2 regions of the Ammoniphilus soli genome follow, and region 1 is predicted to be linked to the other one. Evidence: a T-box and tRNA genes for the amino acid it is inferred to sense, from the RefSeq annotation. Region 1 holds a T-box; the other holds one or more tRNA genes.

Region 1 (15,435 bases):
CGTAGAGGAGGCCGGGGGATTCAGGGAGCAGAAGCAAAGGAAAATGACTTCGTTCAGAATCTTTATGTTACCCATTCCCATAATTATTTATTAATCTTTACGAACCGTGGGAAGGTTTATCGCATTAAAGCCTACGAAGTCCCCGAGTTCAGCCGGACAGCCCGTGGAACCCCGATTATCAATTTAATACAGATTGAGCAAGGGGAGTATGTCAAAGCCGTCATCCCTGTTAAGGATTTCTCCGAAGATCATTATCTATTCTTTGCGACCCAGCATGGGATTGTCAAACGGACAGATCTGAAGGCCTTCGAGAATATTCGCAAGGGTGGTTTATTTGCAATTAATATCAAAGAGGATGACGAACTGGTTGGTGTGGTATTGACAGATGGCAAACAGGATCTGATCATGGGTACTAAACATGGGATGTCTATCCGCTTTAACGAAAATGATGTTCGATCTATGGGCCGCTCCGCTACAGGGGTTAAAGGAATATCCCTAGACGATGATGATCAAGTCATTGACATGGATCTGATCGAAGAAGGGGCAGATGTCCTTATTGTGACTTCAAGGGGTTATGGAAAGCGAACTCCAGAAGCCGATTACCGCATCCAGTCACGTGGAGGCAAGGGGATTAAGACGTTAAATGTGACGGAGCGTAATGGATACATTGTAGCTTTGAAGGTCGTAAATGAGGCAAATGACCTCATGATCGTAACAGAGGCCGGTGTTATTATCCGCCTTGAAATCAGCGGTATTTCCACAATGGGCAGAAATACGCAAGGGGTTAAGCTGATTCGGATTGAAAACGATCAGGAGGTAGCTTCTGTAGCCAAAGTGGAGAGCACGGGTGATAAAGAGGATGAAGAAGAGGATATTCTAGAAGATACAAACGAAGAGCAAAACTTAGAATAAGAAAAGCTTCTATTGGAATCTTTTCAATGCCTCCAGGAAAGTTTTGTTCGCTTTAAAACTTTAGAGAACTTAAACTTTCCTTCACGGTAAGAAAGGTCATTGACCTTTCTTTTTTTCTTTTATTATTAGATTCGAGTAAAACGAAGCCCAAGAAGGTAGGGGATTTCATGCCGCAAGTACTTGTATCATATTTAAAGCCTGGATCAACTCTCAGTTCGGATGTGGTTACTTCGCTTGGCGGTCTATTGTTTGAAAAAGGAAGAAAGTTGTATGAGCGTGAAATCGAGATTTTAGAGGCGTTCCTCATTGAGGAGGTGACAGTTGCGGAATCGCATCCCCATCAGCCGAAAGGAAAAGATCTAGTAAAACCTACTGAGGAAAAGGAGATTGTTCCCCCTTCCTCTGAAGTGGTTCCTAAGCCGCCACAGCCGATTGTTCTCACCTTTGAACAGCATTTTTTTCGCTGTGTACAATTTTTCAGGAGCATGTTCCAAAGCGTCCAAGGTGGTCTTCCTATCCCCATCCATGAACTGAGTGAAAGCCTTCATCCGCTCATTCAAGCTCCCATTGAGCTTTCTAATATCATGACGACGTTAAAGCAGAACTACCCTTTGGATGATTATACGTATTATCATTGTATATCTGTTGGCTATTTAAGCGCCTGCATCGCAAGGTGGAGCAGGTTTCCTAATCAGGAGATCATGCCTCTTGCCTTAACCGGAGTGCTTCATGATATTGGAAAGAGCAAAATTGATTCAAGCATCCTTTATAAACCAGAAAAGCTTTCGATTTCTGAGATGAAGGAAATTCGAAAATATCCCGTATATGGCTATCATCTTGTTAAAGCGAATCCGTCCATCAGTGAAGGAGTAGCACTTGGAGTGCTGCAGCACCAAGAACGAGAAGATGGTTCCGGTTATCCGCTCGGACTTCAGTCTGCATCTATCCATGTGTATGCAAAAATTATTGCGATATCTGATATCTTCCATGCCATGTGCTCCTCTAAGATTTATAAGCAAGGATACTCTCCTTATATCGTTTTAGAACAGTTGCTAAGCGATAGCTTTGGCAAGCTGGATCCGGCCTTTGTCAGATCATTTGTTGAGGGGATGACCCAATTTTCAATAGGGACAGATGTTGAATTGCAAGATGGCACAGTAGGCAAAATTGTATTTGTCGATACAAGCCAACCGACTCGGCCTATGGTCGATGTGAAGGGAAAGATTATCAATCTATCTGCAAATCGCAACGTTTATATTAAACAGGTTCTCGTGGATTAGGGATATTTTCTTTTTTTTCCAGAATTAATTCAAATATAAAATATTGTTTGTAAATTATCTTCTATTCATATATAATTTTTTGAAGATAAGAACTACTAGAAAACATATACGAGGGGGATCACAATGAAAGTTTTTAAGAAAAAGGCTTTTTCTATCTTTGCCTCATCCGTACTAGCGGTAAGCATGTTAGCAGGATGTGGCGGCGGTCAATCAACGCAACCTGCTGAATCTCAACCAGAAGCGAACAAGGAAGCGCAAGGGGGAGAACAAGCTCAAGGAGAGCTAGTAGCTAAAATTGGGGTAGTGTCCTTCCTGACAGGAAGTGGATCAGCCTATGGTGAAGCTATTACGAACGGATTAAAGCTGGCTCAAGAGGAGATTAACGAGGCTAATCAAGGTAAATTGAAAGTAGAGCTAGCCATTGAGGACTCAGCAGGTAAAAAGGACCAGGCCATTAGTGCCGTAAATAAATTGATTAACAATGATAACGTAGTAGGAATTATCGGACCAACGCTAAGCGGTGAGATGTTTGCAGCAGGTCCTGTGGCGAACCAAAATGGTGTGCCGATTATGGGAACCTCTACAACAGCTGAAGGAATTACAGACATTGGGGAATATGTTTTCCGAAATGCGCTCCCTGAATCCATTGCGATTCCAGAATCTATCAAAACTGTAGTAGAAAAGCATGGTGTCAAAAAGGTAGCATTAATGTATGCTAGTAATGATGATTTCTCCGTTTCTGGTTACAAAACAATGGAGAAAACAGTAAAGGAATTGGGCTTGGAAATTGTTGATACGCAAACTTTCGCTAATGGAGATACAGATTATAGCGCTCAATTGACCTCTGTAGCTTCCAAAAAACCAGATGCGGTTCTAGTCTCTTCCCTGTATAAGGAAGCAGGTTTGGTATTGGCAAAAGCGAGGGAAATGGGATTGAATGTTCCATTCGTCGGTGGAAACGGATTTAACTCCCCACAATTAGTTAAGCAAGCTGGAGCAGCAGCAGACAATAGCTATGTTGCAACTCCTTGGTATCCTGCAGGGTCTGAAAAGGTTGATGCTTTCGTGAAGAAATATACCGAGAAGTATGGTAAGGGTCCGGACCAATTCGCTGCTCAAGCTTATGATGCCCTTTATATCATCTCAAACGCCATCCTTAATGCGGGAGTTGCGGATGATCGTGATGCTTTAAAGGATTCCTTAGTAGAGCTAAAGGACTTTGAAGGGGTTACTGGAAAGTTCCAATTTGACGAAAATCGTGATCCAATCATGGATGTAAAGGTTCTTCATATTGAAGGTGGAGAATTCAAGCGAGTTGAATAGCAAATTAAAAAGCAAAGGGAAAATGCTGAGATGAAGAAGGAGACATTCATATGTTAACGCAACAGCTCATCAATGGCTTGACCCTTGGAAGTACGTATGCCCTAGTTGCACTAGGGTATACGTTAATTTTCGGGGTGTTAGAGATCATTAATATGGCCCATGGAGCAATATTCATGTTTGGGGCCTTTGTCGGATTGATGACCGTGGTTTATTATGACGGTTCGGTTATTATGGCCATTATTGCAGCCATTGCTGTAACGATTGTTCTAGGACTTTTGTTGGAATGGTTTGCGCTTCGACCGTTACGAGGAAAAAAAGGAGTTTCACATCTTGCTTCCTTGATAAGCACAATTGGCGTTTCGATTATCTTAGAAAATTTGGCTCATAAACTATTCGGAGCGGAAACACAACCCTTCCCTATCCCCTTCAATAACATTACCTTCGAAGTAGGTTCCGTTCGCATTTCCCTAGTGCAAATTTTGATTTTCGCGCTTGCTGTTGCCGTTATGGTAATGTTACAGATTTGGTTAGGGAAAACAAAGTACGGTAAAGCTTTAAGAGCGGCAGCGGAAAATATGGAAACCGCTAGTTTGCTTGGGGTTAATACAAAGAGAATCGTTATCATGACAGTGATGTTGGCATCTGCCCTGGGCGGATTAGCTGGCGTACTTGTCGGAATGGGTTTTAATGCAGTTGCTCCAACTATGGGAATTTCCATGGGTCTTAAGGGATTGGCTATTATTATATTAGGCGGAATGGGAAATGTACCAGGTGCTATGGCCGGGGGTCTAATTCTCGGAGTAACTGAAGTATTTGCAGTGGCTTACGGTGATTCCGCTTATCGAGATGCGGTAGCCTTTGGAATGATTATCCTTATCTTATTGCTTCGTCCACAGGGGCTATTCAGCTCTGGGCAACCAGTTAGGCGGTGATTGAATGTTTGATCAGTTATTGAATCCTTACTACCTACAAATTTTCACATTTATCTTAATTAACTGTATGCTAGCTCTAAGTATGTATCTTCCTCTTTCAACGGGACAGTTATCCTTAGGAGCAGCAGGGTTTATGAGTATAGGTGCCTACACTTCCGCCTTATTGACGCTGAACCTTCAACTCCCAATGCCTCTAGGCGTTCTTGCAGGGGGGATAATGGCTGGGATCGTAGGGGTTATGATCGGAATTCCTGCTTTGCGTCTAAGCGGCGTCTACTTGGCGATTTGTACCTTAGGTTTTGGTGAGATGGTTCGCGTGATTTTCAACAACTTAGAATTTACTAATGGAGCGCTGGGCTTGAACGGAATTCCTCAGTTAGGACAGACCTTGAGCAAGTTGCTTAAGGGTATGGGGATCCAAGCCAAAATGTTAGGGTTGTCTTCTCCCCAACTCTCCTCTCTATTAACGATTTTGGTATTGTTGCTGGTTTTATTGCTTGTGTTTTTATTTATTTATCGACAAAGCCAGTCACGCGTAGGCAGAGCTTTTGAAGCCATTCGTGCTGACGAAAGTGCAGCCCAGGCTATGGGGATTAATATTACCTATTATAAGGTTTTAGCATTTGCTCAAGGGGCCATACTTGCGGGAATGGCAGGAGCATTGTTTGCCCACGTCACTTTCTTTATCAGCCCGGTTGACTTTGATTACCATAAAGCCGTAGATATTCTGATTTTTGCCGTTCTAGGCGGAAGCGAAGTAATATGGGGTCCTATTTTAGGAGCTACTTTATTGACCCTTCTTCCTGAAGCTTTGCGATTTGCAAGTGATTATCGGATGATGATCTTTGGAACGATTCTTGTTCTTATGATGATCTTCAGACCTCAAGGTATTTTGGATGCGAATATGCTTAGAGTTCTTACATCACGGAAGAAATCCAACCAAGCAGGCGGCCAGTCAAAGGAGGTGTCGTCATGAGCTTAAAGCTGGAGAACGTCAGTAAGATGTTTGGCGGTCTAGCCGCTCTGACGGATATAAGTTTTGAAGTGAAAAAAGGGGAGATTTTTGGACTCATCGGTCCAAATGGAGCAGGGAAAACCACGATGTTTAACGTGATTACTGCAATTTTCCCTCCCACTACTGGAACGATTACCTTCGAGGGAAAGCCGATCAGCAGTTGGAAGGCCCATCAAATTGCAGAACTAGGTATTACCCGTACCTTTCAGAATATCAAGCTATTTAGCCATTTGTCCGCATTGGATAACGTAATGGTCGGCGCTCATTGCCGAACCAAGTCTGGGGTTTGGGGAAGTGTTTTTAAAACCAATGCACAGCGGCAAGAAGAAAAGGCTACTAGAGAAAAAGCGATCCATCTGCTTGAAGTCGTTGGACTTAAGGGTTATGAGGATACCATAGCTGAAAATTTGGCTTACGGTCAGCAGCGCCGGCTAGAAATTGCCCGTGCCCTTGCAACCGATCCAAAGTTAATTTTATTAGATGAACCTGCTGCTGGAATGAATGAAAGTGAAACCGACGATTTATTTCACTTAATTAAACGAATCCAATCCATGGATATTACCGTTGTTTTAATAGAGCATGACATGAAGCTGGTAATGAATATCTGTGATCGGCTGACTGTAATCAATTTTGGGAAGAAGATTGCAGAAGGAAAGCCGGAGGAGGTTCAAAATAACCCTGAAGTTATTGAGGCCTACCTCGGAAAAGAAGAGGATGAGGAAGTATGCTAAAACTAACAGGCGTGGAAACCTATTACGGCAATATTCAAGCTCTGAAGGGCATTGACATTGAAGTTTCCGCCGGTGAGGTTGTAACGATCATCGGGGCAAATGGGGCTGGAAAAACCACAACCATGAAAACCGTGGCCGGCCTTCTCAAGCCTAAAAAAGGGAAAATTGAATTTCTTGGGGAAGATATCACAGGTTTGCGTCCGGATCAATTGGTGGGTAAAGGAATTGCCTTGGTTCCGGAAGGACGAGCTATACTATCCAAGATGACCGTTCTGGAAAACCTGGAAATGGGTGCTTTCCAACGGAATGATGCCGAAATCAAGGATGACTTGGAAAAGGTAATGGATCGATTCCCCATCCTTAGAGAGCGGAAAAATCAGCTAGGGGGAACCCTATCTGGAGGGCAACAACAAATGCTAGCCATAGCTCGTGCGCTCATGTCGCGTCCTAAGCTTTTGTTGTTGGATGAACCTTCTATGGGTCTTGCACCATTAATTATTGCCGATATTTTTAGGATTGTTCGCGAAATTAACCAGTCTGGAACTACGGTTCTATTGGTTGAACAAAACGTTCGTCAAGCCTTAAAGGTCGCCCATAAAGGTTATGTATTAGAAACCGGAAAGATTGTAACAGCAGGATCCTCTACTGAGCTTCTCAATGATGACAAGGTCAAAGAAGCTTATCTTGGTCACTAAATCAATCGTGGATAATAAAAAAGAGTATCCCATTCAAATGGGATACTCTTTTTTTGGTTCAATTAAGCTATCTTTACATTGTTTCGAAAATAAACCGTTCGTTGAACAATAAGTTCAAGATCATATTGGGGAACTTTCTTTGGCTGATGTTTAAGAATTCGTTGATGATGAACATCTCTCCTGATGTAAAGGAAAAGATAATTTCTCCCCATAGTTCGGTTTCATAACGACAAAGCATGCCTAAGATATACATTAGCATGTAGTGAGACAACATCTCTGGAATAAATAATTCGGGCTTATCACTTAAAAGGAAATGATGATTTCCCTTATAGTCCTGGATAAACAGATGATTTTCAAAGCCTGAAGGGGACTCCGAAACGTGAATATCCTGCGGGTGCTCCCAGCTGATCCGGATGATTCCCTTTGGAGCCTCAAGGGAATGGGGAACAAAGCGAGCTTGTCCTTGATTATGGCGATTCAGAAAATGGATAAAGCTTTCATAAGTTAGATGGTATTTATCCAAAATATGTTCAGGGAGATAAAAAGTAGTGACAGGCGATGAGAAATCAATATGCCTTGATATATGTAAGGGTATCAAAGTGGTTTCCTCATAAGATTTCTCATAGCTTTCCCTCAATTCTGGGATGAGTGAAAGGAGATCTTTGATCTTAAATTTCTGCCCTACGATGTGATCCGAATTCAAATAGCTGGCCACCATAGGAAACAATCCTTCTTTTTGGACTTTGACTTCATCTTCAGAGAAGCTATAGTCAAGTTTTTTTAACTTGCGGCTGGTAATACCGTGCTGTAAAACCCGCGTATGAGCGGGGTAACCCGGGTCTGAGGATATGATGACAGCTTTTAATAGGCTTACCATACCGTAGTAAATCAGCAATGGTTTAACCAAGATATTGCTGGTAGATGCAGCGTTGTAATATTCTTTTCCTTGCTTGATGTAGTAAATAAACTTATGAGTATTTTGAAAGGCAAAGCGTGATGCATCCTGCCCTTGATTAGCCTGGTAGGTCTTTTCTAAAAAACGCTTTACATGGGGCTCGCTCTCAAAGTAAACGAACATACTCCACATTTTTTCGTTTGGATTTTCGCATGCTATGCGATGAATGCAGTCCACAAGCATCACCAATCTTCTGTAATATTCGGTAATGGTTAGCATGTTAGAACTAAAGAGGTTTGTTTCCTTATAGTTTACTTTAAAAAACGAACAATATAAGGGGATTCTTGACAGTAAAATATGGATTTTGATACACTACGTCTAATATCTTTTGCAATGATGAAATAGGGAAAAATTTTATACGGTGAAGGGAAGGGAAAACAAGTGTGGGAAAACAAATTTGCTAAAGAAGGATTAACCTTTGATGATGTGTTGTTGGTACCTGCCAAATCAGAAATCCTGCCCCGTGATGTGGATGTAGCCATCCAACTGAGCGAGAATGTCCGATTAAACGTGCCAATCATTAGTGCTGGTATGGACACTGTAACAGAATCTGCTATGGCCGTAGCCATGGCCAGGCAGGGTGGAATAGGGATCATTCATAAAAATATGAGCATAGCCCAACAAGCTGAAGAAGTCGATCGGGTGAAACGCTCGGAAAGTGGAGTAATATCCAATCCTTTTTCCCTAAGACCAGAAGAGCAAGTGTATCGAGCGGAAGAAATTATGGCGAAATATCGGATTTCAGGAGTACCGATTGTGGACGAAGGGAATCACTTAGTAGGAATTCTAACCAATCGAGATCTTCGTTTTGTCCATGACTACTCGATTTCCATTTCCGAAGTCATGACGAGAGAAAACCTCGTAACGGCGCCAGTGGGAACCACGTTAAAAGAAGCGGAAAGCATCTTACAGAAGCACAAGATTGAAAAGTTGCCTCTAGTCGATGATACCAACATCCTTAAAGGGCTTATTACCATTAAGGATATCGAGAAGGCTATTCAATTCCCTAATGCAGCTAAGGATAAACAAGGTCGTTTGTTGGTTGGGGCAGCGGTTGGCGTGTCTAAAGACTTATTTGAACGAGCGGAAGCATTGATAGCAGCGGGAGCTGACTGCTTAGTGGTGGATACGGCTCATGGCCACTCCAAAGGGGTATTGGATAGTGTCCGTGAACTTAGAGGAATGTATCCAGACTTGACCATTGTAGCTGGTAACGTAGCAACAGGTGAAGCAACTCAAGATCTCATTGATGCCGGGGCTTCTGTAATAAAAGTGGGAATTGGACCAGGATCTATCTGTACAACCCGTGTAGTAGCGGGAATAGGGGTCCCTCAAATTACTGCCGTGTATGACTGCGCCACGGTGGCTAGAAAAAATGGCATTCCGATTATCGCTGACGGCGGAATTAAGTACTCTGGGGATATTGCAAAAGCCATTGGAGCAGGTGCTAGTGCGGTGATGCTGGGCAGCTTGTTTGCAGGCTGTGAGGAAAGCCCAGGAGAGTCCGAAATTTATCAAGGAAGACGCTTTAAGGTTTATCGAGGCATGGGTTCTTTAGGAGCCATGAAGGAAGGAAGCAAGGATCGATACTTCCAAGAAAATGAAAAGAAGCTGGTACCGGAAGGCATTGAAGGGCGAGTAGCTTATAAGGGTCCGGTTGCTGATATCATTTTCCAGCTGGTGGGAGGCCTTCGTGCAGGAATGGGATATTGCGGAACAAAAAACTTGCATGAGTTGCATGAAAACGGCAAGTTTGTCCGCATAACAGGCGCAGGACTTATTGAAAGTCATCCTCATGATGTACAGATTACAAAAGAAGCACCGAATTATTCGATGTAGGAAAGGTCTTAAGCCGGGGAAACCCTCGGCTTTTATTTTTTCTTAAAATCTTAACTTCTCCTGTGGTACAATGGATATTGGTTTGTACTACATAAGGAGGGAGAAAAGGTTGAAATACAGAACTATCAAAAGACAATTAGCATCAATTTTGACGTTAGCCTTATTATTTACGCTTGTTTTGCCTTTCGGGAATCAAACGGAGGCCGCTCCGGTTGGAATTAATCTAGAAGTGAAATCAGCGATCATGGTGGAAGCCAGTACGGGTCGTGTCCTGTACAAGATGAATGAAAATGAGGCTCTGCCTCCTGCCAGTATGACGAAAATGATGACAGAGCTTCTTACCCTAGAAGCCATTAAAAGCGGGAAGATTTCTTGGGATGATAAGGTGACAACGTCTGAGTATGGACATTGGATGGGGACATATGGCGGGTCACGCGTTTACTTGGGGTTAGGAGAAATAAGAACGGTTAGAGAATTGTATGAAGCGATGGCGATTTACTCAGCTAATGATGCAACTGTAATGTTAGCGGAGCATATTTCCGGAACAGAAGAGAATTTTGTTAGCTTGATGAATCAAAAGGCTGCCGAGCTTGGCATGGAAAACTCTCACTTCGTTACCAGCTCGGGATTTCCTGCAAGTGAGTTGGGACAGTATGCCCCAAGTGTGGAAGGCGACAATCTGATGACCGCCAAAGACTCGGCGATTCTTGCTCGGGAAATTATCACCAAGCATCCGGAAGCCTTACAGATTTCATCGATCCCACGCAAGTTCTTTAGAGGAGAAGACTCTCCGCAAAAGGTTCGAATGGATAACTGGAACTTTATGCTTCCGAGCTTGGTTTATGGGTTTGAAGGGGTAGACGGTTTGAAGACCGGTCATACCAATGCGGCAAAATATTGCTTTACCGGAACAGCAGAACGAAACGGCATGAGAATTATTACTGTAGTCATGGGGGCTGAAACGGAAGCCAAGCGTTTTGCCGAAACCAAAAAGCTAATGACTCACGGGTTTAATAACTTTAAGATGCAAGCCATTGTCAACAAAGATAAAGAGATCGAAGGCTTTGAAACCGTTGAAGTAAAAAAAGGGAAAGAATTAGAAGCAGTAGCCGTTCCTGAACGGGATCTTATTGTTCCTGTCCGAATCGATGATGAGAAGAATTATAAACCGGTTGTTACGACACAAGAAGTAATAGCCCCTGTAGAAAAAGGGCAATCTATAGGAAAAGTTAGCGTTGAGTATTCTGGTGAAGATCTAAACGAATATTTGCGCCCTGTAGACAAGGAACAGAATATGGTTCCTTTAGTTGCTAAGGAAGAAGTGGAAGAGGCTGGTTGGATCCGTTTATTCTTCCGGGCAATTAAAAGCTTTGTAGCAGGTCTTTTCGACAGCATTACTGGGATGTTCTAGTATCTCTATGGGGAATGTTGTCATTTTGACTCGCATTATGTAAAATAAGTAAATGATTAATTTGATAAATAATTCTAATGGATATATGGTAGGGGGATAATTATGATCGAAACCGGTACTTCTCTAGTCAAACGCGGTATGGCTGAAATGCAAAAGGGTGGCGTCATTATGGACGTTATCAATGCTGAACAAGCGAAAATTGCTGAAGCAGCAGGTGCTGTTGCGGTTATGGCATTGGAAAGAGTTCCAGCTGACATTCGTGCAGCAGGCGGAGTAGCCCGTATGGCTGATCCAACTATTGTAGAAGAAGTAATGGCTGCTGTTTCTATTCCAGTAATGGCAAAAGCCCGTATTGGACATTTTGTGGAAGCTAAGGTATTAGAAGCTCTTGGAGTAGACTACATTGATGAGAGTGAAGTACTGACTCCTGCGGATGAAGTATTCCACTTAAATAAAAAGGACTTCACAGTACCATTCGTTTGTGGAGCGCGTGACTTAGGAGAAGCTCTTCGCCGCATCGGAGAAGGGGCATCCATGATCCGTACAAAAGGTGAGCCAGGAACAGGTAATATTGTTGAAGCGGTTCGTCACCAACGCACCATGCAAAGCCAAATCCGTAAGGTTCAAAGCATGTCTTACGATGAATTAATGGCAGAAGCGAAAAACTTAGGAGCTCCTTATGAATTGTTGGAGTACATCCATAAGAACGGAAAGCTTCCAGTCGTTAACTTTGCTGCAGGTGGAGTAGCAACTCCAGCTGATGCGGCTTTGATGATGCATTTAGGATCTGATGGTGTATTCGTTGGTTCTGGGATCTTTAAGTCCGATAATCCTGAGCGTTTTGCGAAAGCAATCGTAGAAGCAACCACTCATTATGAAGATTATGCTTTGATTGGGCAACTTTCTAAGAATCTAGGAACAGCCATGAAAGGAATCGAAATTTCCACGTTGTTGAAAAACGAGCGTATGGCTGAACGCGGTTGGTAAGTATGAGAAAAGTAGGAGTTTTAGCTCTTCAAGGGGCTGTTGCTGAACATATGCGCCTGTTGGAGAAGGCCGGCGCTGAAGCGGTAGCCGTTAAAAAAGTATCGCAACTGGATGACATTGATGGCTTGATTATTCCTGGCGGCGAGAGTACGACCATCGGGAAATTAATTAAGCAATACGGTTTTGATGTTGCGCTAAAGCAATTCCATATGCAAAAGAAACCTTTATTTGGAACCTGTGCCGGAATGATTATTCTAGCTGGGGAAATAGAGGGACAGGATTGGAATCACTTAGGCTATATGGATATAAAAGTACAGCGTAATGCCTTTGGCCGTCAGCGGGAAAGCTTTGAGGTGGACTTAGAGGTTAAAGGAGTAGCGGAGGACTTCCGTGCCGTTTTTATTCGTGCTCCCCTCATTCTTGAAGTGGGTCAAGACGTTGAAGTTTTGTCCGTTCACAATGGCCAGGTAGTAGCAGCACAGCAAGGTCATTTGATGGTAAACTCTTTCCACCCAGAGTTAACAGATGATGAGCGGATCCACCGTTATTTCTTAGAGTTAGTTGAGAAATATCAAGGAAATCCAGCCACTGTACAATAATTTGCAGGTACTGTAAAAATATAGTACATTTATTCCATAAGTAAATACGTGAGCAATGATGGGAATAGTAATCAGGTAAACTTCTGCAGAGAGTCGGTGGGTGGTGCAAACCGACAAGTTGAATGATGAATCCATCCCTGAGCAAATGGCAAGTAAAGAGTGGGCTATTTCGACTAGCCAACTAGGGTGGCAACGCGGGTTAAATCTCGTCCCTAAATTTTAGGGACGGGATTTTTTTATTTTTTATTTTTTATTTTTTAGATAGGAGGATGAATTATGTTAGATATTAAACGTCTTCGAGCGGATTTAGAAGGAGTGAAACTTGCTTTAGCCAATCGAGGAGGAGATTTTCCGGGATTAAATCAATTTACGGAATTGGATGAGAAGAGAAGATCGCTGCTTGTAGAAAGTGAGGCTTTAAAGAACAAAAGAAATACAGTATCTGAAGAAATCGCCAAAAAGAAGCGGAATAAGGAAAATGCTGATGACCTGATCACGGAAATGAAAGGTGTTGGCGATAAGATTAAAGAGTTTGATGAAGAGATTCGCAACGTGGAAGAAGAATTAGATCAAATATTACTTACGATACCGAATATCCCGCACGAGAGTGTACCTGTTGGAGCTTCCGAAGAGGATAATGTTCCTGTCCGTCATTGGGGAGAACCGAAGGAGTTTTTGTTTGAGCCGAAAGCCCACTGGGATATCGCTTCTGAACTAGGTATCCTTGATTTTGAAGCAGCAGCGAAAGTAACCGGTAGCCGCTTTGTTTTCTATAAAGGGTTAGGTTCCCGTTTGGAAAGGGCATTAATTCAATTTATGCTAGACCTGCATGTGGATCAGCATGGATATGTTGAAATGATGCCACCACAAATGGTTAATCGGGCTAGTATGACTGGAACTGGACAGCTTCCGAAATTTGAAGATGATGCATTTAAGGTGCAAGGCACAGACTATTTTCTAATTCCTACTGCGGAAGTTCCAGTGACCAATTATCACCGGGAAGAGATTTTAGCCAATGAACAATTGCCAATCTATTATACCGCTTATAGTGCTTGTTTCCGTTCAGAAGCGGGATCGGCAGGAAGAGATACAAGAGGATTAATTCGCCAGCATCAGTTTAATAAAGTGGAGCTTTTGAAATTCTCTAGACCGGAGGATTCCTATGAAGAGCTAGAAAAAATGACTGCCAATGCTGAGAAAGTCCTACAACTGCTAGGACTTCCATATCGCCTGCTTAGCTTGTGCACGGGGGATATGGGCTTTTCGTCCGCAAAGACCTATGATTTAGAAGTATGGTTGCCAAGCTATAATACGTATCGGGAAATTTCATCTTGCAGTAATTGCGAAGACTTTCAAGCCCGCCGCGCTAATATCCGTTTCCGCCGCGAAGCGAAAGGAAAGCCGGAGTTTGTCCATACATTAAATGGATCCGGTTTAGCCGTTGGCCGAACTGTTGCTGCTATCTTAGAAAATTACCAACAGGAAGACGGAAGTGTATTAATACCGGAAGTGCTTCGTCCATATATGGGTGGCAAAGAGAGAATCGCGAAATAGAGCTTGGTTTGATAGGTCAGGCTCCCCTCATTGGTCGGTGAGTCTGGTGAGTGAAACTGGTCATGAAGGATGATTCTCCTGTTATCACCTAGATTTAAAATGATCAGGTATTAGTATATCGACAGTTTGAAGCATCTTTAAAAATAGCATTGAAAAGCCCAAATAGCAGGAATTTCTCCTGCTATTTGTCATTTTTAAGAATGTTAACGTTTTCTTAGCTACCGATCTCATAATGACTTCAGGTATATGTTAATCGACAATCTCAAATCTCCTCTCATCACAAAAAGATTACTGATCATCTGGCCAACCTCCTCCCAATATATTTAATACAAGTGACTTAGAGAAAAGGGGAGGGGCTCATGAGACCATATTTGATCACGAGGAGCTTATATCCTGAAAACCAGGAGACTCCGATCGAATTCTTACAGGAATGGCAGACCGAAGAGTCTCTTTTTTATCGGCGGAACCATTTTGGATATCCCAGATTATCCGAGAGTAGCTATTTCCTTCCGATCTTAGGGCATGTCCAACAGCCTAAGATGTTTTCTTATCAAGATTTGATTAGAATGCCATCGAAAACCATAACGGTATCGTTAGAGTGTGCAGGAAACCAAAGATCGCTTTTCAGGCCCCAAGTTTATGGTGAACAATGGGAGAAAGGTGCAGTCAGTCAAGGGACATGGAAGGGCGTACCCTTAGCCTATCTCTTAACCCAAACCGGCCTTCATGCATCCGCAAAAGAAGTCGTATTTGAAGGATATGATTTTGGAAAACAAAAAGATATGGATGGCACCTTTTTCTATGGCCGAAGCCTTCCATTAAGCAAAGCGTTACATCCTGATACGATCATTGCCTATGAATTGAATGGAAAGCCGATTCCCTATATTCATGGCTATCCTTACCGTTTAATTGTTCCCCAATGGTATGCTATGGCTTCGGTCAAATGGCTAAAGCGCATCATGGTGATTGATCATGAATACCAAGGTCCTTTTCAAATAATCGATTATCAGTATTATCCCGATCCGCAGAGGGATACCGGGAAAATACCTGTGACAGTAACAAATGTAAACTCCATTATTCAACAACCGCTCCCTCTCCAAGTGCTTGATGAAGGAATCCGCGAAATCAAGGGGTTAGCTTGGACCGGTTTAGGAAGCATTCAAAAAGTAGAAGTTAGCGTAGATGGTGGGAGGAGCTGGGAT
Region 2 (15,435 bases), on a different contig from region 1:
TCCTGAACACATATATTTGAAGTGGAGGTCTTTATGGAAAAAGAAACACCAGAATGTCCCATATGCGGATTCCATCTAATATGGAGCTGGGGCAAATGGAAGTGTATCAATTGCGGTCAATGGAATGGATGTTGAGGTGATCCGGGAGATGATCCTGCCGGGTTGCAGGAATAATATTGAAACAGCCCCACAATCCGATTATGGACAGTGGGTTTGTAATAATTGAATTTCAGGAACAAAAAGAGGAGCCGATTTCATTACGGCTCCTTAACTATTGACTTTGCTGATAATATCTGATGATACATATAAATGCCAAATAATGATGATGTAAGATTGAATACCAATCCTGTTTTTTTATGCACATCGATAGGGATATTTAAAAGGATTTTGCTCATGCTAATAAAGTCATATAACAAAAAAGGAGCAAGATGAATGAATAAGCAAACCCGTCAGGAAGTAGATAAAGAAGCAAAGAAAATAGTACAAGAAGAAATGTCACGTGAAATTGGGGTGATCAGATCCCAATTAAATGAAATAATAGATTCCTTACATCAACAAACAAGCAATACCTTCAACCCTAATGATTTAATACAACAAATTCAGCAATTATTTGAAGAATCTCAACACCAACTTCGAGTGATGAACCAGCAACTAACTGATTTTATTCAAAAAGCGACACCGCTTTTGAACCATAGCGTTCAACAGTACAAAACCAATCCAAATATAAGTCAACAAAACACTTCAATGTCCCAGTTTTACAGTCAACATGGCAACGGACAAATGCAACAGACAAAAAGCCAAAAGAATCAAATGTCCCATCCAATCCCACAGCAAGGCTATGGGCAAAATCAATTTTCTGCTCAAAGTCAATTTAGTCAAAACATTCACCCAGCAAGAATCAACCCGACTTTTAATAACATTAGTGGACAAAGGATAATGAATCCAAACGGCCAAACTTTACCTGCTTCTTTTAATCAACTAAATAGTTACGGTACCCTAACGCCTGACTATTATGGGATTGGACAAACGAACAATCAATACCAAACTACGCAAAATTTCCAAAACCGTAATTTTTAGAAAGTCCGTGTTTAATAATTCGTGCTATAACTATCTTAACCCTCAAACAACTGAAGTCAGGGTAATCAAAATCCGGGGTCAAGAAGGCAGATCGCTACGACCCCATTCTCAACCACACCTATTATGAAATGACTGCCCATTACGGATCTGCTATTTGCCTACTCGCCTGAGAAAGCCAAAAGATAAAGCAAAGGGAAAAAATGGATTACATGAAATCAAAAAGCGCGGATATAACTCAAGCGATTCCATGGGGGCAAAGGGAAACTTACACTCCTTCCAAGAAGCCACACCATATTATGGTCGCTCTACTATGCTGCCGTTGCCATTACGCTCTTGTATCTACAGGTGTCGATTGCTCACCCTCTCCATAGAAATCTACATTTTTATTTTTCATTTACATTCATACCAAAAAATCACGTTTGATTTTAACACCATAATCTTATATAATCTTTTTTGTCAGCAAGTACAACATTCCTCAGTAGCTCAATGGTGGAGCAACCGGCTGTTAACCGGTAGGCTGGCGGTTCGAGTCCGTCCTGAGGAGCCAATATCATGGAGGAATACCGAAGTGGTCATAACGGGGCGGTCTTGAAAACCGTTAGAGTGCAAGCTCACGTGGGTTCGAATCCTACTTCCTCCGCCATGCGGACGTAGCTCAGTTGGTAGAGCACAACCTTGCCAAGGTTGGGGTCGCGAGTTCGAGTCTCGTCGTCCGCTCCAAATTAATAAGGACGATTAGCTCAGTTGGTTAGAGCGCTACGTTGACATCGTAGAGGTCGGCGGTTCGAATCCGTCATCGTCCACCATATGCTGGAATTATATCGTTGTCCTCGGAGAGGGCACCATCTGTACTCATTACCACTACGTCGAAACAGCTTCTTCGATGAAATGAGATCGTTGTACCCGAAGGGTGCACATATTATGGCAATCTTGGTAACCAATCCAGTGATTGCCACCGGCAACGGAATGCTTACCGAACGGGTCAGGTCCGGAAGGAAGCAGCCACACGTAGTTATTCCGTGTGCCACTTATTGGGGCATTAGCTCAGCTGGGAGAGCGCTACACTGGCAGTGTAGAGGTCAGCGGTTCGATCCCGCTTTGCTCCACCATACATACGATTAAAGCCGCCTAATTCTTTAGGCGGCTTTTTACTATTGGATTTACCTCTTTTTGTCACAACGTTTTCCTTGTCTAATCAAAAACAAAAAAGTCTTTATTGCATTAGCAACAAAGACTTTTTTGAACTCCAGCTCACAAATTAGAATTAGGTAATGACCTAAAAAGATTGCGATGTTTTGGATTACGCTGCATCACAGTCAAAATAACGCCAACGATCATGGATAAAAAACAGGAATACCTCAAGAAGGTAATTCTCCACACCCTGCTCAGGCTGACGAACGTAACGACAAAACCATTGATTTTGATCAATATCAATAACGAATGCATGATTTCCTGTTTGGTTTAGAACGATTTCATGAATATAATTCAAGATCTTGCCCTCCTTCAATCGATAAGCTTGTTTATCCAGGATATCTTTCATAAAAACGAAACCAATAATATTGAAATCTTCTTCTTAAAATGTTGTTATATTATATTTTATTTTACCATATAGGGACATAAAATTGTATCTAAGGACATAAAACGTCCCGATAATCACAAAAAAGGCATTGCATCACCTAAATGGAGAAATCTATCTTACCCGTGGGAGTAACATTCTTATTCATTATTCCAACTAGTCGTAATGAATAGGTTTTTTTATATTGATATGCACGTTATAAAAATAATTTCAATTACCCAATTTACGTATCTTTCATGCTCTGATAAAATCTTATCATTAGGCTGCACAAGTGACTTATTCTTCTTTGCTTTATTCCTCCCCATTCGAATTGGAAAAAAGGTAGCTTCATCAGCGATCCGATTCTTTCCCTTATTTTTAAATTACCAAATTGAATTTTGAAAGCAATTTAAAAGAGCATATGCTCAAATGGTTAAGGAAGTTGATGCATCAACATCTTAGTTATAATTCTTAATTTTGAGGTGATATATGAAAAAGAAACTTACAAATTTTACAGATGAAAAAGTAGCGATTTCTGCCGCGTTGGAGCACTGCGATTCGCCAAATCCAGTCATGAGCGGAGATGCTAGCGAGTTAACGATTAAAGAACAAACCATCTTTAATCACATTGGAAATAAAATAAAAACAGAAGATAGAGAGATTAACATCATTGCTAGAATAGATGAACCACTCATCGTCATTTTAGGTAATGTTTTAAGTGCCGAAGAATGTGATGAGCTCATTAGAATGTCAAAAGAGAAAATGGAGCGTTCAAAAATTGGTGCGTCACGTGATGTAAATGAAATAAGAACAAGTAGTAGTATGTTTTTTCAAGAAGGTGAAAATGACCTGATTACTAGAATTGAAAAAAGAATATCCTTTATCATGAATATACCTATTGAACATGGAGAAGGGCTGCAAATTCTTAATTATCAAATGGGTCAAGAGTATAAAGCTCATTTTGATTTTTTCTCATTAACAAATAAAACAGGAAATAATCCTAGAATCAGCACACTCGTCATGTACCTAAATGATGTAGAGCATGGTGGAGCAACTTTTTTTCCAAAACTTAATTTTTCCGTATCTCCACATAAAGGTATGGCGGTGTATTTCGAATACTTCTATCAGGATCAGAATTTAAATGATTTAACTTTTCATGGTGGCGCACCCGTTATAAATGGGGAAAAGTGGGCTGCAACACAATGGATGAGAAGACAAAGATTTGCATAAAAAGGCTTGGGGAATAAGTCACGTAAACTGCAAGTTAAATTTCGCGTATAAACATCAGCCTATGCACTCATTTTAGTATTACCACCGAGTTTTTCGGGTTTTGATTGATCGCTCACTACATCTCGAGTTGCCATAACAAATAAAAAGGGATAGATAGTCTATCCCTTACTTTGATCTAAAACTTTTCTAACTACAATCTTGCCAATGGTCATGAATTCTTTTCACACCACATCTTCCAATTGACCAACAAACGCCCCTCACAATATAAGAGCATGGTATAACGACATAGCATCCTTTTGGTTGTTAAACACAAAAAAGGAATGGGTACTTTTCGTCCCAATCCTCCATATCAATCCTAATTAAACTCCGGAATAAGCCATGAAGCCGCCATCAACCGGAATGGTAACTCCGGTTACAAAACCTGACATATTCTCATCCGCTAACCACAACAAGGTTCCCAGGAGATCATCAGGATGCCCGAACCTTCTCATCGGAGTATGAGAAATGATTTTATTAGATCTTTCTGTTAAAGAACCGTCTTCGTTCTTTAATAGATTTCTGTTTTGTTCTGTCAAGAAGAATCCCGGTGCTATCGCATTGACTCTGATCCCCACTTCAGCCATGTGAACGGCTAACCATTGTGTGAAATTGTCTATTCCTGCTTTAGCAGCACTATAGGCTGGAACTTTCGTCATTGGGCTTGGAGCGCTCATGGATGACATATTGATGACAATGGCTCCCTTTTTGTTGATCATCCTTTTGGTGAATACTTGAGTGGGGATGAGTGTCCCAAGAATATTCAAGTTAAATACATGACCAAATCCTTCCACACTCAAATCAAAAAATGTCTTGATTTCTTTATTCTCAAGATCTTCGATCTTCAAGGTTTCATTCGTAGTCACACCGTTCGGATGGTTTCCTCCCGCTCCGTTGATCAAAATGTCACAAGCTCCAAACGCATTGAAAATCATTTCTTCTGCACCCTTTACACTTTCTGCTTCTAGCACGTTGCAGGAAACGGCCAGCGCTTCACCGCCTGATTGCCTGATTTCTTCTGCTACCTTTTCTCCCTTTTCTGCCGTTCGGTTAAGAATGGCTACCTTGACTCCCTGTCTGCCCAGCTCTTTAGCCATAGCACTGCAAAGGACTCCGCCTCCGCCCGTGATGACTGCTACTTTGCCTTTCAGGTTTTCATTGATTCCTAGCATGTCCTGTCCTCCTTCTTAGCTCTTTCCAATGCATCCCAAATGCCCCATAAGTACATAATTCCCATAGCTCGGTCATAAAGTCCATAGCCTGGCCGGCATTCCTCATCCCAGATATGTCTTCCGTGATCCGGTCTGGCATAACCGGTAAACCCATTGTCATGGTAAGCTTTGACGATCTCAACGATATCAACGGAGCCATCGGTTGTTCTATGGGAGGTTTCGATAAAATCGCCATTTTCATAGACCCTTACATTGCGAATATGGGCAAAAGGAATTCGATCGGCGAATTCTCTTACCATCTCCGCTACATTGTTATTGGGATTGGCGCCTAAAGAACCGCTGCAAAGCGTTACGCCATTGTATGGATTGTCTACGAGTTTCAGGAATCTCCTAATATTCTCTTGGCTTGTCATGATTCTTGGCAAACCGAAAACCGACCAAGGCGGATCATCCGGATGGATGGCCATTTTAATATCGTTTGCCTCAGCTACTGGGATTATCTGCTCTAAGAAATATTGCAAGTGATTCCATAAATCTTCTTCCGTTACATTCTTATATGCTCCGAAAAGATCAGTAAGATGCTTTAATCTCTCCGGCTCCCATCCGGGCATGGTAAACTCGGGATTGTCTGCAATTTTTCGAACCAGCTCGATCGGATCCATATTTTCAATCTTTGCTTTTTCATAGAAAAGCGCAGTCGATCCATCTTCCAATTTTTTGAATAAATCGGTTCGAATCCAATCAAAGACAGGCATAAAATTGTAGCAAATCACCTTTACGCCGACCTTTGCCAGCTTTTCAATCGTTCTCTTGTAGTTGTCGATATATTTATCTCTCGTTGGCAGCCCCAGCTTGATATCTTCGTGCACATTCACGCTTTCCACGACATCGATGTGGAATCCATGCTTATCCGCCAGATTTTTGACCTCAATGATTTTCTCCATAGGCCACTCTTCCCCTGCCGGAACATCATGAAGAGCCCAGACAATCCCCTCTACGCCAGGAATATGTTTAATATGATCAAGCGGAATGCGATCATTTCCTTCGCCAAACCATCTAAATACCATTTTCATCGCTTGGTACCTCCATAAGAAAAATTAAAGCTTCTATTAATATTCCAAAACAATTTTGGTTACTTCATTCGGGAAATTTTTAGCCGTTTGAAGAGCTTTTTCGATTTGCCCAAACGGCATGATCTGGGTAATAAAAGCTTTTGCTACATCCGGGTTTGAATGAAGAAATTGAATGACTTCCGGAAATTTATTTACACTATGTCGTGTTCCATGAATTTCCACATCTTTCTTTGTTAATAGCTGTCCGGGAAACGTTACGTCCTTCCCTGTCAATCCGACGATCACGATACGCCCTCCGGGACTGACTAGGTGAATGGTTTGTTCAATCGTTAAGGGAATGCCTGCTGATTCAATCACCACATTCGAGCCTTCGCCATTCGTCAAATCCTGAATAGCCTCAATGGTATCCCGTTCTTTCGGATTAACCAAAACGTCCGCTCCAAATTTTTGAGCCAATTCAAGTCGTTCCTTAACCAGATCAACGGCAAACACCTTCACATCATATTTCTTCTTGATTTGGGTAAGGATCGTCAATCCTATAGGCCCCATCCCTATAATGGTAACCGTTTGGCCGGGCTGCAGATCAGCCCGATCCATCGCTTGCGCTCCAATCGTAAAAGGCTCACAAAGGGAACCTACTTCAAAACTCATGTCATCCGGCATCCCATGAACATGATTTTCCGGAACAACAAGGAAATCCGCAAAACCGCCGGCACGGACGGAACCGATCATCCCGATATTTCCGCAAGCATTGGTTTTGCCGATACGGCATGGATAACATTCGCCGCATGGTACGGCAGGTTCAACCACCACTCGTTCCCCTGGTTTTCTAGTGGTCACTTTTGATCCTATTTCTTCTATAACCCCCGCCAGTTCGTGTCCAAAAATTTGCGGATATCTTGCATAAGGGTTTGATCCATCATAAAAGTGAACGTCACTGCCACAAATGCCTGAAGCCTTCACGCGGACCAAGACCTCATGGGGCCCAGGCACAGGACGCGGCACCTCTTGAAATTCAATCGTAAATGGTTTTGTCATGACAGCTGCTTGCACAGTGTACTCCCTCCTAAAGTCCAAAAGTTCTATTTGTTTTCTTTTACTCTAAAACATTTGTATACCATCAACCCAATACTAGGACACTTGTATACAAGATAGTATTAAAAATATGATTCTATACCACTGACCGATCGCAAAAAGTATAGAATCAACAATAAATCAACATATTATTGAGCGCTAAAATAATGAGAGTACTTTTGAATAATTCTTGGCAATTCATCCTTCAGCTGCTGCAAATGATGACTCAACAGCATTTCCGTCTTTTGCTCATCATTCGAAGTAATCGAATGAAAGATGCTCGTGTGCTGTTCTATTAATTTAGTCATCTCATGGGCTTCTTTCAATTCCAAATAGCGCATCCGATTGAGATGCCCCCTCATTTGAGATATGACGGAAAGCAGCGTGTGATTTTCAATTTGTTCAAGAATCAGATGGTGAAACGCTTCATCTAAATGCAAAAATTCAATGGACTCTCCTTTGGCCGCAGCTTTATGTTGATCTTCTAACAATTGCATCGTCTCGATTCGCAATTTTTTATATCTCTCTTCATTTTCATTCCAGTTTCTAGCAACCGCACGAAACGCACTTTTTTCTAAGCTTTCCCGGACAAACCGCGCTTCTTCCACTTTTTTTGAAGAGATATAGGCCACGCGTGCCCCACGTTGCGGCAATATTTCAATCAATTCATCTTTAAGAAGCATCAGAAAAGCTTCGCGTATTGGTGTGCGGCTCACCCCAAGAGAAGCAGCCAATTCATTCTCATAAATCATTTGCCCCGGCTCAAAACGCAAGGAAATAATTTCATCCCGGATGGCCTTATAGGCCACTTCTCCCAGAGTTTTCCGATTGGGTGAAGAAATTTGGTTTAAACCCATTGCTTATCTCCTTCGCTAAATGGGATATTTTTCACTATTATAAATATAATTGTTTACTTGTATACATGTCAATGTAACCTCTTATGTCAACCATCCAAGCGGAACAGTAACAATCGACGGGAACAAGATCAGCAGGAATAAAATAATAACTTCGACGAGCAAAAACGGCCAAATTCCCTTCATGATATCTTCCATCCCGATTTTGCCCACCCCGCAAGCCACGTTCAATACGGTACCTACAGGTGGTGTGAGTAGACCGATACAGTTGTTCAGGATGAATAAAACGCCAAAATAGACTGGATCGATTCCCGCTTGATCAATTATAGGCATTAATACCGGTGTAAGAATTAGAATCGTTGGCGTAACATCCATGGCTGTTCCGACGATTAAAACCAAAATATTAATGAGGATCAATAGCAGAAGTTTGTTTTCCATGAAAGGCCCGAGGACATCCGTTATCATCCCTGGTATATTCGCTACCGTAATCAACCACGCGGATACCATAGCTGCTGCCGCCAAGAACATCACTACACTGGTTGTTTTGGCTGAAGCGACTAAAACGTGATACAAATTCTTGATGGCTAATTCCCGATAAATGAAAAGACCGACGAAAAGGGCATAAAATGCGGCAACCACTGCTGCTTCCGTTGGAGTGAAGACTCCTCCGCGAAGCCCCAAAATGATGATGGCAGGCAAGAGAAGGGCCCAAGCCGCTTGTTGTGTAGCCTTAATCATTTCCTTTGCTGATTTGCGCGGAAAAACTTCCACTTCATCTTTTCGGACAACCCACCACCAAACAGTGGCCAGGCCTACTGCGATCATGAGCCCGGGTACAATGCCCGCCATAAAGAGCTTGGAAATGGATACTCCACTTGTCACTCCAAAAATAATCATCGGAATACTAGGAGGGATAATGGGTGCGATAATTCCGCCAGCCGCAATCAGACCGGTGGAACGGTTCCTATCATAACCGGCTTTTACCATCATAGGGATCAAAATGGCTCCAAGCGCTGCCGTGTCGGCTACTGCGGAACCCGATAACCCTGCAAACAAGACGCTTGCAATGATGGCTACATAACCCAATCCTCCGCGGATATGCCCGACTAGCGCCAGGGCAAAATTGATGATTCTCGATGAAATCCCGCCGGCATTCATCAATTCACCCGCAAGGATGAAGAAAGGAATGGCCATAAGCGGAAAGTTATCCGCCCCATTAATGAGATTCTGAGCAACGATTTGACTATCAAACATATCCAGAAAGAACATCAAAGTGACGCCGCTGAACAGCAGGGCAAAGGCGATCGGCATCCCAAGCGCCATAACAGCCATTAGCGAACCGACAAATACAACCAATGTCATTACCTTCTACCCCCTGAAACAGCATGTTTTTCGTCATGAAAGGCTTCCAGCATCTCTTCTTCAGACTCTTTCATGAGAGTCAATTTATCAATCGCACCTTTTTCAAACAGAGCGCGGTAAAGATTATAAATAAGGATGATACCCATAGCTACACTCATGACAACGCCAATACCATAAATGAACGACAGCGGCAATCCGGTTGCAGGTGCTGTACTATCCATGTTTAGCAAGGTCATTTTCCAGCTTCCATCCAATACTAACCATAAAATATAAAGAACTAATAGATTGCTTACCACATAGGCTAGTTTTTTCAAGCCGGGCGAAAGTTTTTTGACCAGCATATCCACCCCAAGATGTTCATTATCTTTCAGCGCTCCGATGGATCCGAGGAAAATCATCCAGATGAATAAAAAACGCGCCATTTCTTCCGACCAGGTAATGCCCGAATTAAACGCATAGCGCAATACGACATTTCCGAAAACCAGAAGAGCCATAAACGCCAAGGAAAACGCCATTAGAACATTTAGGGAATTCTTCAACCAATTGGATATTCTCTTCATCCGATTCCCTCCTTTAATTCCTTATTAATAAGATCATCATCAATGCTTTAGGGGCCACATGTCGGCCCCTTAATACCAAAACCATTACTTCGCTTCTGCTTTAATTTTTTCTACCATTTCTTTTGCCCATGGATACTTGCTGTAGATTTCGTCATAAAGCGGTTTTACAGCAGCTTCCATATCCGCTCTGAATTTGTCGTCCGGTGTTGTGAATTGAACGCCTTTTTCCTGAAGGAATTTTTTATCTTCTTCAAGACTCTTGGCATAGAGCTCCCATTCATAATTAGCCGCTTCCACTGCAGCATCTTCTAATATCTTTTGCTGATCTGGCGTTAACTTTTTCCACAATTTATCGCTTACAATATGTTCTAGAGGACTAAAGATGTGGTTGGATTCCAAAATATCACTTTGTACTTCATAAAACCCATTTGCTCTTACTGTAGCAAGGGCATTATCTTGTCCATCCACGACTTTTTGCTCCAAAGCTGTAAACACTTCACTCAATGGCATCGGAGTTACATTCGCTCCCATGGCTTCACCGACTTTAATATAGGTAGGGTTATTAGGCATTCTTAGACGCAATCCCTTAAAGTCTTCCATGCTCTTGATGGGGCTATTGCTGCTGAACGCTTTAAAACCGTTTGCACTCCAAGCAAGGACTTGTACGTTTACTTTGCTTTCTAATTCTTTTGCGATTTCCTCACCGATTGGTCCTGTAAACACTTTTTTCGCATGCTCCACATCTTTCATTAAAAAGGGCCAATCACCGACAGCCATTTTTTCTACATCGCCCGCCATGACCGTAGAAACAACCGCCATTTCCACTGTCCCATTACGTACGCCATCATATATTTCCTTTTCCGCGCCCAATTTATTATTATCGTAAATGTCAACCTTCAGCGTACCTCCGGATTTTTCCTCGACGATTGGCTTAAACTTCTCGCGCAGTGCTACATTCAACGGATGGTCTGTTCCAAAAACGGTTGCAAGCTTCAACGTATGAGTTTCTGCTTTCGGTGCGCTTTCAGCCGCTCCTCCACTTTGCGGTTGAGCTGATTCTTGTCCACCCCCGCAACCTGCCAAAAGAACGGAAGTTGATAAAATTACACTGCTTAATATACCAAACATTTTTTTACTTTTCATAATGACCCTCCTATAGCTTTTGTTTTTTTGCAAACCCTTACAACATTTAAAAGTGTAATTGCATTAAGCTTTAATTTTTATATCACTGGTTTCCCCATGGCCCGCCCTGTTTTCTCATATAACTGAGCAGCGAGTGTTAACCCCCCTTATTTCCACTCCCTTAAAAAACTTGAACACTCAAGCTTATTTTTGGGAATTGTCATTTCTTCATTTTTTACTAAAAGTAAAGGTAAAACGCTTGCAGAGGTGAAAATCAGCATGGTTCATTTCATAATGCCTTTTCTTTAACTATTGATATACTATCATCCTAGGACACTTGTATGCAAGTATTTTTTAAAAATTTAATCAAAAAAATTAAATGTTATGTCTGCTTAATCAATGAAAATTGTCGTATTGGCAAAAACAAAAAAAGTCTTTATTGCATTAGCAACAAGGACTTTTCTTGAACCACTGGCTCACAATTTAGAATGAGGTATATAGATTTAGGATGTTATCTTATCAGGGCTGAATTAGTTTTTCCTGGATAGACTTCATCTTTTGATCCATAGAGGAAGCTTTATCTCTTCGTTCATCAATGCGAATGATCGTATTTACCCGCAGCGCCCCTTTGTTGAAGGGATGTTCATGCATTCTTTTCACCACGGAAAGGATATCATTTAGTTCTCCCTCGATAATCGTTGCCATCGGCGTTAATTGATATTTTATAGGCTCTTCCACAGACTCTAAAATTCGCTGTACATCTGCTATATATTCGCTTACACTTGGTGAGCCGGTTCCCAAAGGCAGGATGGTTACTTCAACTATAGCCATGATTAAGACCTCCGATTTTTATTTTACTCAAATTGATACACATCCTTATTATTACAAATTGCTGCCACTTTTTCAGCTATGAATTCATGATTACCCGGAAAAGAAAATGGATGCCTTTTACACAGTGATGACAACCTTTCCTTGAGCGTGTCCTTTTTCGAAATACCTGATAGCTTCGGGAACTTCACTCAACTTATAACATCTATCAATAACTGGTTTTACTTTGCCGGCTTCAAGAAGTTCTTTCATAAAAACGAGATCTTTTTGGTTTGGTCTTTGTAAAATGGAATCAGGTCATAACGCTGCGTCTTTTTTTAAAATCTTCCTTTATATAATCGATGACAAAGTCTGCACCAATCGATCGTACAATGTTTAAATTTCTCGTACTGCACACACCAGTTACCTCAGCCCCGAACGCTTTGGCAATCTGTACCGCGAAAAATTAAAAGATATTTTAGTCAGCTATGGCCATTCGAGAAATTTTCGAGAGATTAAACGCAAGGTTCGAGAGATTTTTATTCTATTTCGAGAGATTATTGCATTGGAGGTTATTCTATGAAGGATGTACTCCTGCACAAGGCTTATATTTTTAAGTTAATTTTCATTTTTTTTAAATACACTAAATCCAAATGTCTGCCGTTCCCGCCAGCAGCGCTGCTGCTCCCTTGTCGGAGCCTTGCGAGGTGACCATGTCCACCTTTAGCCCTTCTTCTTCAAAAAATCCTTTTTCCATGGCCACATACTGCGGTGCGTAGAAGATGGAGCGGATCACCTCGGAGAAGCGAACCGTAACCGGTTCGGAAGGCGGCGGGGCACTGGTCCCTTCCTGAGCTGGAGGGGCTTCGGCCGGGGTTGAGGATGGAGTGGAAGAACCGCAGCCGGTTACGGCAAGCAGGGTCAAGCATACCACTAAACAATTTCTGATCCAATGTTTCTTCATCATTTATACCTCCTCGTATTGGTTAATGGCTGGAACTAAAAAACGATCCAGCTCCATGGCGGAAGCCAGCTCAATCACACACTCCGTCATCGTCATGCAAACCCCGGCCTTTTTAACCGGCTTGCCTGCTTCTCCGAATATCACCCCGGGCATTTCGATGGGCTTTTTCCCGGAATATGGGACGCCTTCATCACCACGAAGGGATTCTTGCCTTCCGTGATTTCCTTCCAATCCTTTACCATTCTCCGTTGGTAGATTTGGTCTAAAGCCAGCAGTACGGAATGAACCGTGGTCGTGTCTGATTGATACATGGGTTTCCCCTTTTCTTTTTGAGAGATTTTTTGACAAATAAAAAAACGCCTACCTCCACCAACCCCCCTTCTGTACCGTTGCAACAGAATAGAATGATTTTGTGTCGATAAGCGGTCATAAAGCTTCGGTCGAAACCCTATTACCTGCTTCGTTGGCCCATGACTCCAGGTTTTCCATAAAGACGATGACCGTCAGCGCTTCTTCTGTGCGAGGGTCATAGTCCCTAAAAATTACCTTGACCGGGAGATGGAGATGTTTCTCCAATCGCTCGGCAAGCATGGCCTTATTCTCTTCAATAATGGCAATATCCAGTATGCGTGTCAGCAAGCGCTGCGATTCATCCAGGACTTTCAGCGGCTGGATCCGCTTATGGGTAGCATAGATGAACACCCTGTCCTCCATGATCTCCACTCTTTGGGAACGGATACCGATGCCGAAAATCTCTTGATTCACCGTGTTGTACAGCTTCAGAATCTCCAGCTTGAACTGACCGGGCGAAATCCTGGTCTTCAATGGATCACTCCTTCCGCCTTCCGTCCGGGACTAGTCCCAACGGACAACTTCTCGATGAATCGGGAAGCCGAATACTTTGTAGGTGGTGATCAAAAAGCGATTCCCCCGCACCATATCGTTTTTTATTTTCTTCTCGATTTTCATCCAAGTCTTCATGGCGTCCCTCCTCGTCTTTCATGCTTTTATTATACAAGCTTCGGGAGGGCTTTTCTTCGTTTATGTGAGGGAATCTGACACAAATTATATTTTTAAATTGAATGCTTGTCAGGATCTTTCCTTAGCTAATCCATACCTACTTAGTAGCTCTACATATTTTCTCCTGCCTTCTTCCTATCTCGATTTGAAATTTGCGTAATAATAGGGATGATTTAAGTGTTCTTCTATTTCAAAATCGACTAATTGTTGCTTCTTAAATTCTTGAAGATGACTACTATTTCTGGCTTCTGAAGGCGTTACACCATGCAAACTTTGAAAAGCTCTGGTAAAAGAGTCCAGTGAGCTGTATCCATACTTTATTCGCAACATCAATTATTCTTATGGATATGAAAGCTTCGTTTTCGTTATCTAAAAAATCAATCCATCTTTTCTCTGCCATTTCATACGATAATCCCGCTAAATACTCATCTGGCACTAGCCCACGATAGGTAGTTCTCCAACTATTAACATAAACTTGTGATATACCTTTTATATCTTCTTTAGTTGCTTTCCTAATCTGCAATTTAAGCACCTCAAATTTGGACTAATGCTTTCAAAATAAACATATTTAACTAAACTCCTTTACCTCAATACAAAAAGAAAAGACCGCCTAAGCAGCCTTCCATCCCTATAGAATCCCAATAGCTCAACAAGAATAGATCCTTATTTATTTTGCACTTCTTTTAAGAAACGGTGAACTTCTTTGGGGGATTTTAAGATAATAACTTCTTTATCATTTAACAATTGTTCAAGTCTTTCTAGAATGCTTGGTCTCTTAGTCTTTGGATATTCCCAAATCCATTTAAAAAACTTAAAGGAAAATCTTTCCTCGCAACCTTCACTCATATCTGGTCTTGTTCTATTACGATATTGAAGAATTCTTTTAAATACTCTAAAAACACATATTATCCTCGATATATCTAGAAAAATTATTGTATCGGCAGCATTAAGTCTAATGTCCATTGTCCCGCCATAGTTACCATCAATAATCCAGTTCTCTTTTTTAACCAATTCATTTTGAATTTTTCTTTGTTCATCTTTAGGAACACCGACCCAATTTGGTTTCCAGAATAATGAATCCAGATGATAAACATCGATTTTTAGCTTTTCTCCTAAATTCCTTGCTAAGGTTGACTTTCCTGAACCACCTGAACCAACTATTGCAATTTTTTTCACAATCACCCCCCTCACCATTACAAAAAATAATTTCTTCAATTTCCTCTCTCAATTATCTATATTTTATTATTATTATTAAGCAACCCTCGAATAACCGCTTAACCAATCTACATGTATCCTATCTTCCAATTTTATGACCAATCCATAATAAACACCAATCATTAGACCATGATTTAGTTGGAATACAGAATCTTGTCCAAGAAATCCCTGTAAGTTCAGTGTTAAAACCATATATACAAGCGAAAAAAGAGCAGAAAACAACCAAATTGGCATGATTTTTTCCTTTAACAGAACTAACAAAAGTCAAGGATGCTCGATACACTTTTTAGAATAATGATAATTGACCGTCATCT

The links. The T-box of region 1 lies ahead of serS (serine--tRNA ligase). A T-box ahead of a tRNA ligase gene usually reads a tRNA of that ligase, here a tRNA-Ser.
Region 2: it encodes a tRNA-Ser, which carries the amino acid that the T-box ahead of serS (serine--tRNA ligase) is inferred to sense. The anticodon was not compared.

What each region holds. Positions count from the first base shown of each region.
Region 1 covers NZ_JBEGDL010000020.1:15,163-30,597, forward strand. Annotated here, with positions in the region: gene gyrA (DNA gyrase subunit A) at 1-912, shown strand, start outside; gene ABLT31_RS26620 (HD domain-containing phosphohydrolase) at 1,080-2,192, shown strand; gene ABLT31_RS26625 (ABC transporter substrate-binding protein) at 2,316-3,515, shown strand; gene ABLT31_RS26630 (branched-chain amino acid ABC transporter permease) at 3,566-4,447, shown strand; gene ABLT31_RS26635 (branched-chain amino acid ABC transporter permease) at 4,452-5,423, shown strand; gene ABLT31_RS26640 (ABC transporter ATP-binding protein) at 5,420-6,193, shown strand; gene ABLT31_RS26645 (ABC transporter ATP-binding protein) at 6,187-6,888, shown strand; gene ABLT31_RS26650 (YaaC family protein) at 6,962-8,062, opposite strand; gene guaB (IMP dehydrogenase) at 8,225-9,682, shown strand; gene ABLT31_RS26660 (D-alanyl-D-alanine carboxypeptidase family protein) at 9,792-11,093, shown strand; gene pdxS (pyridoxal 5'-phosphate synthase lyase subunit PdxS) at 11,196-12,080, shown strand; gene pdxT (pyridoxal 5'-phosphate synthase glutaminase subunit PdxT) at 12,083-12,679, shown strand; T-box leader at 12,726-12,896, shown strand; gene serS (serine--tRNA ligase) at 12,956-14,233, shown strand; gene ABLT31_RS26685 (sulfite oxidase) at 14,593-15,435, shown strand, end outside.
Region 2 covers NZ_JBEGDL010000013.1:55,793-71,227, forward strand. Annotated here, with positions in the region: gene ABLT31_RS22500 (hypothetical protein) at 433-1,077, shown strand; tRNA gene ABLT31_RS22505 (tRNA-Asn) at 1,550-1,624, shown strand; tRNA gene ABLT31_RS22510 (tRNA-Ser) at 1,632-1,720, shown strand; tRNA gene ABLT31_RS22515 (tRNA-Gly) at 1,722-1,797, shown strand; tRNA gene ABLT31_RS22520 (tRNA-Val) at 1,807-1,883, shown strand; tRNA gene ABLT31_RS22525 (tRNA-Ala) at 2,111-2,186, shown strand; gene ABLT31_RS22530 (hypothetical protein) at 2,378-2,617, opposite strand; gene ABLT31_RS22535 (2OG-Fe(II) oxygenase) at 3,206-3,862, shown strand; gene ABLT31_RS22540 (SDR family oxidoreductase) at 4,222-5,070, opposite strand; gene uxuA (mannonate dehydratase) at 5,064-6,143, opposite strand; gene ABLT31_RS22550 (zinc-binding alcohol dehydrogenase family protein) at 6,180-7,196, opposite strand; gene ABLT31_RS22555 (GntR family transcriptional regulator) at 7,367-8,074, opposite strand; gene ABLT31_RS22560 (TRAP transporter large permease) at 8,156-9,433, opposite strand; gene ABLT31_RS22565 (TRAP transporter small permease) at 9,433-9,993, opposite strand; gene ABLT31_RS22570 (TRAP transporter substrate-binding protein) at 10,078-11,136, opposite strand; gene ABLT31_RS22575 (MTH1187 family thiamine-binding protein) at 11,635-11,946, opposite strand; partial or broken gene ABLT31_RS39040 (zinc-binding dehydrogenase) at 12,064-12,385, opposite strand; gene ABLT31_RS22590 (ABC transporter substrate-binding protein) at 12,566-12,886, opposite strand; gene ABLT31_RS22595 (hypothetical protein) at 12,890-13,039, opposite strand; gene ABLT31_RS22600 (hypothetical protein) at 13,027-13,197, opposite strand; gene ABLT31_RS22605 (Na-translocating system protein MpsC family protein) at 13,313-13,711, opposite strand; gene ABLT31_RS22610 (hypothetical protein) at 13,742-13,867, opposite strand; partial or broken gene ABLT31_RS22615 (AraC family transcriptional regulator) at 14,135-14,227, opposite strand; gene ABLT31_RS22620 (DNA topology modulation protein) at 14,570-15,082, opposite strand; gene ABLT31_RS22625 (hypothetical protein) at 15,408-15,435, opposite strand, start outside.